3 regions of the Streptomyces sp. NPDC126503 genome follow, and region 3 is predicted to be linked to each of the others. Evidence: riboswitches for the same ligand, from Rfam matches in the RefSeq annotation. Region 3 holds a riboswitch; each other region holds the start of a gene.
The links. Region 3 has a riboswitch for cyclic di-AMP ahead of ABTY40_RS26600 (M23 family metallopeptidase). Riboswitches for the same ligand answer to the same signal wherever they lie in the genome.
Positions count from the first base shown of each region.

Region 1: another riboswitch for cyclic di-AMP. It lies ahead of ABTY40_RS15585 (LysM peptidoglycan-binding domain-containing protein); the one in region 3 lies ahead of ABTY40_RS26600 (M23 family metallopeptidase).
Region 2: another riboswitch for cyclic di-AMP. It lies ahead of ABTY40_RS10305 (M23 family metallopeptidase); the one in region 3 lies ahead of ABTY40_RS26600 (M23 family metallopeptidase).

Region 1 covers NZ_JBEORS010000010.1:25,415-28,654, forward strand. The annotation lists gene ABTY40_RS15580 (alpha/beta family hydrolase) at 1-1,027, shown strand, start outside; gene ABTY40_RS15585 (LysM peptidoglycan-binding domain-containing protein) at 1,011-1,880, opposite strand; cyclic di-AMP (ydaO/yuaA leader) riboswitch at 1,885-2,053, opposite strand; gene ABTY40_RS15590 (DUF6197 family protein) at 2,437-3,072, shown strand; gene ABTY40_RS15595 (DeoR/GlpR family DNA-binding transcription regulator) at 3,130-3,240, opposite strand, start outside.
Region 2 covers NZ_JBEORS010000006.1:53,486-56,725, forward strand. The annotation lists partial or broken gene ABTY40_RS10295 (STM4011 family radical SAM protein) at 1-14, shown strand, start outside; gene ABTY40_RS10300 (SGNH/GDSL hydrolase family protein) at 22-816, opposite strand; gene ABTY40_RS10305 (M23 family metallopeptidase) at 989-1,972, opposite strand; cyclic di-AMP (ydaO/yuaA leader) riboswitch at 1,977-2,133, opposite strand; gene ABTY40_RS10310 (tyrosine-protein phosphatase) at 2,527-3,240, shown strand, end outside.
Region 3 covers NZ_JBEORS010000027.1:22,522-25,761, reverse strand. The annotation lists gene ABTY40_RS26610 (MFS transporter) at 1-115, shown strand, start outside; gene ABTY40_RS26605 (PP2C family protein-serine/threonine phosphatase) at 288-1,484, shown strand; cyclic di-AMP (ydaO/yuaA leader) riboswitch at 1,686-1,833, shown strand; gene ABTY40_RS26600 (M23 family metallopeptidase) at 1,845-2,993, shown strand; gene ABTY40_RS26595 (aldo/keto reductase) at 3,093-3,240, shown strand, end outside.

The DNA.
Region 1 (3,240 bases), on a different contig from region 3:
CGCTCGCCGCTACCGGGGCGGCCGGCGGCCCGTACCGCTCGACGGCAGGACGGTCCTCGTGGTCGACGACGGGCTCGCGACCGGGGCCACCGCGCTCGCGGCCTGCCGGGTCGTCCGCGCCCGGGGCGCGGCACGGATCGTCTTCGCCGTCCCGGTCGCCCCCCGCGGCTGGACCACCCGCCTCGGCGGGGAGGCGGACGAGACCGTGTGTGTCCACACGCCGGACGGCTTCGCCGCGGTCGGCCAGTTCTACGAGGACTTCTCCGCGACCTCCGACGAGGAGGTCGTCGCCCGGCTCGCGCACAGCCGGGCCGTGCACGGACCCGTCGTCCGGGAGTCGGACGTCCGACTCCCGCTGCCGGAGGGCGGGGGCACCCTCGCCGGGCGGCTGGCCGTGCCCGAGGACGCGCACGGCGTCGTCCTGTTCGCCCACGGCAGCGGCAGCGGCCGGCACAGCCCCCGCAACCGGGCGGTGGCCGGAGCCCTGAACCGGGCGGGCCTCGGCACGCTCCTCTTCGACCTGCTCACCGAGGACGAGGCGGCCGACCGGCGGCTCGTCTTCGACACGCCGATGCTCGCCGGACGCCTGGCCCGGGCCACGGAGTGGCTGGCGGCGGAGCCGGCGGCCCGGGGGCTGCCGCTCGGCTGGTTCGGCGCGAGCACGGGAGCGGCCGCCGCCCTGTGGGCGGCGGCCGGGCCGGTCGGTACGGCGGGCGGCGGGACCGGTGCCCGGCCCGCGGCGATCGTCTCGCGCGGGGGCCGGCCCGACCTGGCCCACGAACGGCTGGCCCGGGTCGACGCCCCCACCCTCCTCGTGGTGGGCGGACGCGACGCGCTCGTCCTGGACCTCAACCGGAAGGCACAGGCGATGCTGCGCTGCGAGAACCGGCTGGAGGTCGTGCCCGGCGCCACCCACCTCTTCGAGGAGCCGGGCGCCCTGGAGGAGGTGGCGGAGCTCGCCGCCTCCTGGTTCACCGGGCACTTCGGACGCCGGACGGCCGCCTCGGACGTCAGTACGGGCCGTTGACGTTGTCAATCGAGCCGTAGCGGTCCGCCGCGTAGTTGCAGGCGGCGGTGATGTTCGCGACCGGGTCGAAGAGGTCCATGGACGTGCCCGGCACGTGGTAGGCCATGAAGGTCGGTTCGATGACCTGGAGCAGGCCCTTCGACGGGGTGCCGGCCGCGGCGTTGGAGTCCCACAGGTTGATGGCCCGCGGGTTGCCGGAGGACTCGCGCATCACGTTGCGCAGGATGCCGTCGTACGAACCGGGGATGCCGTACCGGGCCATGACGTCGAGCGACTCGCGGATCCAGCCGTCCAGGTTGTCGGCGTAGGCCGTCGTGGCGGCCCGGGCGGCAGGTGCCGCGGCGGGAGCGGCGGCCGGAGCCGCGGCGGCACCGGAGGAGGCGGGAGCCGAGCGCCGCTCGCCGCGGCTCGCGCGCTCGCTGGTGCCGGCCGGGGTCTTCGCCGCGGGAGCCTTCGCGGAATCCCGACGAATCGTCAGTTCGAGCCCGGGGTGAATGAGTGACGGATTGTCACCCACCACGGTCCGGTTGGCCCGGTAAAGAGCCTTCCAGCCGCCCTGAATTCCCTTCTCCCGTGCGATGCCGGAAAGGGAGTCGCCCTTCACGACGGTATAGGTGCGGGTCGTGGCGGGAGCGGCGGGGAGCGTGGCGGGGACGGTCGCGGCCGGCCGGGCGGAAGGCGCCGCCGGGAGCGCGTGGGCGGCGGTCTGCGGGGCCCCGGCGACCGGCTGGGCACCGGCCGAGGCGGGTACGACGAGCGGCAGGGCCAGCGCGGCGCCGCCCGAACCGGCGAGGGCGAGACCACGGGGGACGGTGCGGCGCCGAGGGCGGCGGTGCTTACCGTGTGCAGGCATGACGGCTTCCTCTCCGGCGCCTGCGGGGTGAGCTGTCGGGTTCGGACGGGAGGTGTCCGGCCGCGCGCACGCGGCTTCACCCCGAGCCGCTCCGGAAGGCCGGACCGGCGTGTTCGTGGGTCCCCCGCTCCTGCCGTCGGGTGAAAAGGGAGGTTTTCAGGCGGTGGCAGGATTCGGCGGTCCGCCTGAATGGGGGTGACCGTAGGCCAGAAAGGGGGCCGGGAACAAGGCGTCGCCCCGCGCATTCACGGAAAAGCGGTTCCCGGAATTCGCGCATTCAAGATCCTGTGGAGCGGCGGCCGGGCGAACGGCCTTGCGGCGTACGGCTCGGCCGACGCCGGAACCCCTCCGGGCGGGCCGGGAAGTGAAACGCGTCACCCGGAGCGCAATGTCCGAATATGGGCTGTAATTCCGATCGAAAGGGAAGCGGGTGAAATGCTCCCCCTTCGGGTGGCGTGAAAAGGGGTGGCCGAGCGCCGCGCCCACGAAAGGGGCAAATGTCGCGAAGTCGACATTTGTGCTGAAGGATGAGGTCCTCCGACCTCAGGAGCCGCCCATGTCCTCCGCCCCTTCCCTGCTCGGCCCCGACGCCCTGGACCGCGAGGCCGCCGCCCTGTACGAGAGCGCGACCTGGCAGCGGATCGTCGAGAACTGGCACGGCCAGGCCCCCGCCCCCGCTCCCCCCGGCGAGAACCCGGGCCCGGAGGAGCGGCCGGGGGAGGACTGGCGCGCCCTCCTCACCGTCCCGGTGGACCGGCTCGTCGCCGAGGCCCTCGACGCGCTGCCGCCCGCCCTGCCCGCCGAGCGCCGGCTCCCCGGCCGCGTCGGAGCCGCGCTCCCGGACCGCCTGCACGTGTGGCGCCGGATCGGCCAGGCCGATCTGCGCCCCTCGGTGCACCTCGGCTACGCCCGCCAGGTCCTGGAGGAATGGGGCTGGCAGAACGCCCCGTACCGGCTCCGCGACGCCCGGGGCGCCCGCTGCGTCTGCGGCGCCCTGCTCGCCGCCCACCGCCTCGGCTACGGCAGCGCCGACACCATGAACCAGGCCGCCGCCTGGATCGTCACCGAGCTGCGCGCCCGGGGCTGGACCGGGCTGATCGGACCCTGGAACCGTGCCCCCGGCCGGACCGCCGCCGACGCCCTGGCCCTGCTGGACGCCACCGCCCGCCGGGCCGCGTACGCCGGCCACTGAACGGCCGCCCGCCGCCCGGCCCCGGTGACTCCGGCACGAGGGCGGCGGCGCGGTCGGTCAGACGGTCAGCACCTTCACGCCCGCCTCGCCGAACCGCGCGACCGCCTCCGCCGGGACGGCGGAGTCCGTGACGAGGAGGTCGACGCGGCCGGTCCCGCAGATGCGGGC
Region 2 (3,240 bases), on a different contig from region 3:
CCCCAGGGGCATGAAGCCGGGCTACAGGGGCATGAGGTCGGGGCGCTTGGCCTCCACGTGGTCGCCGGAGCTCTCGCCGCGCAGCCGTCGCCCGATCCAGGGGACCAGGTACTCCCTGGCCCAGTGGATGTCGTCGCGGCGCACCTCGAGGGTGCCGCGCGGGGGGACCGGCGGCCACGGCTGGTCCGGGTCGGCCGGCACCGGCAGGCCGAGGACCTGGGCGGCGCGCAGGGCGACCCGGGTGTGGCCGTCGGGCGAGAGGTGCAGGCGGTCGCTGTCCCAGGCGCGCCGGTCCTGGACGGAGCGCAGCGACCACAGGTCGAGGACCGGGCAGCCGTAGCGGTCCGCGATGGCGCGGACGTGCGCGGTGTAGGTGGCGATCTTGCCGCGCAGGTGCCGGAGCACGGGCACGTCGCGGGTGTCGAAGCCGGTGGTCACCATGACCGTGCCGACGGCGGAGGTGAGGTCGGCGACGGCGCGCTCGAAGCGCTCGGCCACGTCGTCGGGGTCGGTGCCGGGGCGGATGATGTCGTTGCCGCCGGCGCAGAAGGTCACCAGGTCGGGTGCGAGTTCCTTCGCCCGCGGGACCTGTTCCGCGACGATCTGGTCGAGCAGGCGCCCCCGTACGGCCAGGTTGGCGTAGCGGAAGGCCTCGGGCTCCGGCAGCTGGTCGGCGAGGAGGACCGCGAACCGGTCCGCCCAGCCGATGTACGTCCCGCCGGGGCCGGGGTCTCCGACGCCCTCGGTGAAGCTGTCACCGATCGCCGCGTACGACCCGAATGCGTTCTTGTCTGTTGATCTCGAATCGTCTGCCACGGGGGCACATCCTTCCTTCCGGGATGTGACCTACGCGACCGTAAGGAGGGGTTGACGGCGGGTGACATATGCCACCGATAAAGATTTCCCCAAGGCCGGAACAAACCGGTGGCCCGGCACAGGAGTGCCGGGCCACCGCGGAGCCTGAGCGCGCGCCTTCGAGCGCGGCGGGTCAGATGGAGACGCCGTGCTGGCGGAGGTAGGCCAGCGGGTCGATGTCGGAACCGTAGCTGGGCGAGGTCCGGATCTCGAAGTGCAGGTGCGGGCCGGTGGAGTTGCCGGTCGAGCCGGAGAGGCCGATCTGCTGGCCGCCGCTGACGGACTGGCCGGCCGAGACGGCCAGGGAGGAGAGGTGGGCGTACTGCGAGTAGTTGCCGTCGGCGTGCTGGATGACGACCTCGTTGCCGTAGGCGCCGCTCCAGCCGGCGGAGACGACCGTGCCGGCGCCGACGGCGCGGACGGTGGTGCCGGAGGAGGCGATGAAGTCGGCACCGGTGTGGTAACCGGAGGACCACATGGAGCCCGAGGCGCGGTACGGGGTGGAGACGCCGCCGGCGACGGGGGCGACCCAGCCGGAGGAGGCCGTGGAGCTGCCGGTGGACGGCGCCGTGTCGGAGGTGGCCGTGGCCGGGGCGGAGGCGCGCTCGCTGCTCCGGGAGGCGCGGGACTCCTCCTTCTTCGGGGCGGCCTTGCGCTCCGTCTTCGGGGCGGCCTTCCGCTCGGCCTTGCGCTCCGCCTTGGGAGCGGCCTTCGGCGCGGCGGCGGTGTTCTCGCCGTTCAGCGTCAGCTTCATGCCGGGCAGGATCAGGGAGGGGTCCTCGCCGACGACCTGGCGGTTGTCCGCGTACAGCTTCTGCCAGCCGCCCTCGACACCCTGCTCGGTGGCGATCTTGGACAGGTAGTCGCCACTGACGACGGAGTACGTCCTCGGGGCGGCCTTCTTCGCGGCGGGCGCGGCCTGGGCGCTCTGCGCCACCTGGGCGGCGGCCACGGCGTGGGTCTGGACGGCGGCGGCCGGGGCGGCCTGCTCGGCGGCGTGGGCGCCGGTCGCGCCGAGGAGCGGAAGCGCGACGACGGCGCCTCCGGTGCCGGCGGCGACGAAACCGCGGGTGAGGGAATTGATCTTCGGACGGCGGTGCTTACCCTTCGCGGGCATGGCGAATTCCTCTCCGGCGCCTGCGAGGTGAGCTGTCGGGTTCGGACTGGAGATGTCCGGCCGCGTGTCCACGCGACTTCACCCCGAGCCGTCCTGCGTCGCGGGACCGGCGTACTTCCTGGGTCCCCCGCTCCTGCCACGCGAGTGGGCTGGGTATGAATTCCGGTCGGTGGCAGGATTCGGCGGTCCGACCGGAGTGACGGTGACGCTAGACGAGGGGGGTCGGCGGGAACAAGCCGTTCTTTTCCGACGGCATTCGCCGCCGTCGTTCTCCGCCGGAATTCCGGTCACCCTCCGTGGACCACGGACCCGCGATCCCCTTTTCCCGCAGGGCAATTGCTCCGGGCGGGCGGCCACGATCCGTCACTTCTATGACCCTGCTCACGCACGATGACTCATGTCACCTGCAACCAGCGCGAGTTACCGCCAATGCCTCAATTCGGACAGATCACTCATTCCTGTCCGCGGGGGTGCGTCAGGGGGGTCCCACCTGGATGATTGCGCCAGAAACCCCTCGCGCGTCGGCCACCGAACGCCTACCTCCAGGAGCATCCGTGACGCAGCAGCTGCCACAGATCCCGCCCATCGCGGCGAACGAGCCCGAACTCACCGGGGTCCGCAACTTCCGGGACGTGGGCGGCCTGCCGACGACCGACGGGCGCGCCGTGCGCCCCGGGCGCCTCTTCCGCAGCGGCCACCTCGCCCACGCGACCGAGGAGGACGCCGCCTTCCTCGCCTCGCTGGGCCTGCACACGGTCTTCGACTTCCGCAACGAGGCGGACCGGCGGGTGGAGGGCCCGGACGTCGAGCTGCCCGGCGTGCGGAACGTGAACATACCGCTGAACGACCCGGCCGACGGCAAGGAGTTCTGGAAGCTCGTCCGGGGCGGCGACCTCGCGCAGCTCCGGGAGATCCTGGGAGACGGCAAGGCCGCCGCCCGGATGTCCGATTCGTACCGGAAGATGATTGTGGAGCGGACGGCGGAGCACAGCCGGATCCTGCACTCCATGGCCGAGGAGAGCGTCCCGGCGCTGATGCACTGCGCGGCGGGCAAGGACCGCGCCGGGCTCTCGATCGCCATCACCCTGCTCGCCCTCGGCGTCGAGCGGGAGGCCATCGAGGCGGACTACGTGGTGTCGAACGACCCGCACCGCCGCTACAAGGTGCGCCGCAGCTCCACCGCCCCGGACGCGATGTCGCCGGAGGTGATGGAGCTGCTGAGCCCGCTGTTCGACGCGCGGGTGGAGTACCTGCGGGCCGCGTTCGAG
Region 3 (3,240 bases):
CGGCGGCCGGCTCGCGGCGCCCCCGCCCGAGCCACCGGTGCCGTCCGTGCCGCCCGTGACGTCGAACCCGCCGAAGTCGCCGAAGGCCTCGGAGCCCGATCCCGGCACCGCCTGACCGGCCGGCCACGCCGGCCCCGGGCCCCAGGGCACCCCGAGTCACCCGGCTCCCCCCGCTCGCCCGGATCCCCCGGTCGGCCGTCCGGGAGTCGCCGCCCGGCGCGGGCGCGGGGACCCTGGGAGGGCGCGGTACGGGCCGCGGCCGGTACCGACCGGGCAGGAGAGCACAGGTGGGGCACCCTCTGGGAGCGACGGGTGACGGGCGGCGGGACGACGAGCCCCGCCGCCCGTACCGCGGTGCCAGACGCTTCCTCCGGGCGCTGCCCCCGCTGGTCATCGCGGGCGGTGTGGTCTTCGACCTGTCGACCCCGCCGCAGTTCACGGCCGCGCCGATGTTCTCGGCGGCCCCGCTGATCGCCGCGCCCTTCTTCTCCACCCTGACGACCCTGCTCACCGGCATCGCCGCCGTCCTCGCCTGCCTCGGCCTGCACGCCTACAACGGCACCCTCACCGAGGTCTCCTCCCTCACCGAGGCCCTCACCGTCGTGACCGTCTCGGCGCTCGGCCTGCTGATCAACCGGGTCGTCCGGATCAGCGGGGAACGGCTCGCCTCCGCCCGCGTCATCGCGGAGACGGCGCAGAAGGCGGTGCTGCCGACCCCGGCCGAGCGGATCGGCGGACTCCACTGCGCGGCGCGCTACGAGGCGGCGCAGGCGGACGCGTTCATCGGCGGTGACCTCTTCGCCGTACAGGACACCCCGCACGGGGTGCGGCTGGTCGTCGGGGACGTACGGGGGAAGGGCCTGGAGGCGGTCGAGGCGGTGGCCGTGGTGATCGGCGCGTTCCGGGAGGCGGCCGAGCAGGAGCGGACCCTGGAGGGGGTGGCGCAGCGACTCGAGCGGGCCCTGGCCCGGGAGGGCACCCGGCGGCACGGCCTCGACGCCTTCGAGGGGTTCACGACGGCGGTCCTGGCGGAGGTCCCGCCGGGCGCCGGTGTCGTACGGATCGTGAACCGGGGGCATCCGCCTCCGCTGCTGCTGCGCGCGAACGGCGGCCTGGAGACGCTGGAGCCGGGCGAGGCGGCCCTGCCGCTCGGCATGGGCGAACTGGCGGCCTGGCCGGACCGGGCCGACGAGCGGGCGTACCCGCCGGGCGCCACCCTCCTCCTCTACACCGACGGGCTCTCGGAGGCGCGGAACGCGCAGGGTGTCTTCTACGATCCGGCGGAGCGGCTGGCCGGGCGGATCTTCCCGGGGCCGGAGGAACTCCTCGACGCGCTCGTCGACGACGTACGGCGGCACACGGGCGGCGGGGCGACGGACGACATGGCGCTCCTCGCGGTGAGCAGGCCAACGTCGGGGCAGCCGGAGCGGCGCCGGACGATGCCGGTGGTGCCGCCCGGTGGAGGGCGTCGTCACCAGCCGTAGCCAAGAGGTCTCCCAGCGATAACAATTGACGTACCGTCAGTTTTGGTGTCGGCCAGGCTTCCGTTTTGAGAGGGGGTCAACTCGGGCGAATCCCTGCCAATTCAATGAACGATCACCGGGGACGGCTTGGAATCGGACCCTCGTCTCTATTAACGTTCGATAACGCAGCGCGGTCGTCCCAGTCGTCGCAAGAGGCGACACCGTGCGCACGCGCCGAATCCCGAAAGGGAACCGGGGAACCACCACTTGGGGTGAATCGGGCCCCTCGCACCTCGTGCGAAACCGCCCGTAGGAGACCTTCCTGCTCCGAACCCGTCAGCTAACCCGGTAGGCGAGAAGGAAGGAAAGGAGCGCGCCTCCGTGGCGTCCAACCCCCCCGCACCCGAAGCCCCGTTCGACCCCTTCGGCGGCGCGGGTGCCGCCGGCTCCACCGGGGAGTGGAACCCGACCGAGGGAACCCTCCGCGCCGAGAGCCGCTCCGGCGGCCGTCACCGCGTCGTCAAGCAGCGCTCCAACTTCGCCCGTTCTTCCACCGTCCTCGGCGTCGGCGTCATCGCGGCCGTCGGCGCGGGCGGCCTCGCCACCGCGCAGGACAGGCCGCCGGTCGCCATATCGCTCCCGGACCTTCCGGACCTCAACCTGCCGGACGCCCACGACCTGCCCGGCGTCGGCGACCTGCTCCCCGACGAGGCGCCCGAGCCGGTCAGCGCCGAGCGCACCAACCCGAACCCGCTCACCGCCGCCGCGTACACCACCGTCGCCGACCGGAGCACCACGGCGGCCGGCGCCGCGAGCGCCGCCACCGGCACGGCCGGGCCCACGGCCGGTGCCGCCGACGCGGGCGAGGCGCTGCGCGCCCGCATCCTCCAGCAGGCCGAGCAGCAGCAGACCTCCGCCGACGCCGCCGAGCGGGAGGCGGCGGAGCGCGCCGCCGCCGAGAGGGCCGCCGCCGACGCCCGCGCCGCCGCGGAGAAGGCGGCCGCCGAGGCCGAGGCGAAGGCCAAGGCGGAAGCGGAGGCGAAGGCCAGGGCGGAGGCCGAGGCCAAGGCCGAGGCGGAGCGGATCGCGGCGGAGAAGGCCGAGGCCGAGCGCCTGGCGAAGCTCGCCGCCAGCTACTCGATGCCCCTCTCCTCGTACACCCTGACCTCCACCTACATGCAGTCCGGTTCGATGTGGTCCTCCGGCTACCACACCGGCCTGGACTTCGCGGCGCCCACCGGCACTCCGCTCAAGGCCGTCCACGGTGGCACCATCACCTCGGCCGGCTGGTCCGGCTCCTACGGCTACCGGATCGTGCTGCAGCTGGCCGACGGCACCGAGATCTGGTACTGCCACCTCTCCTCCATGACCGTCGCGGCGGGCCAGACCGTCGGCACCGGCGAGACCATCGGCCGCGTCGGCGCCACCGGCAACGTCACCGGCCCCCACCTCCACCTGGAGGTCCACACGCCCGGCGGCGACGGCATCGACCCGGCGGAGTGGCTCCGCTCCAAGGGCCTGTCCCTCTGACAGCACGAGGACCGTCTACCTCGGAAATCCCGGAACATGCCCCGTGGACGCCCCCGGGTTCCCGGAATAGCCGCGGCGGAGGGAGCGGTTGACCGACTCATGACCACCCTCCGCCCGCTGGGCACCTCCGACCTGCACGTCTTCCCGCTCGCCCTCGGGGGCAACGTCTTCGGCTGGAGCGCCGACGAGGCGCAGTCCTTCGCCGTGCTCGACGCCTACACCGCCGCCGGCGGCAACTTCGTCGACA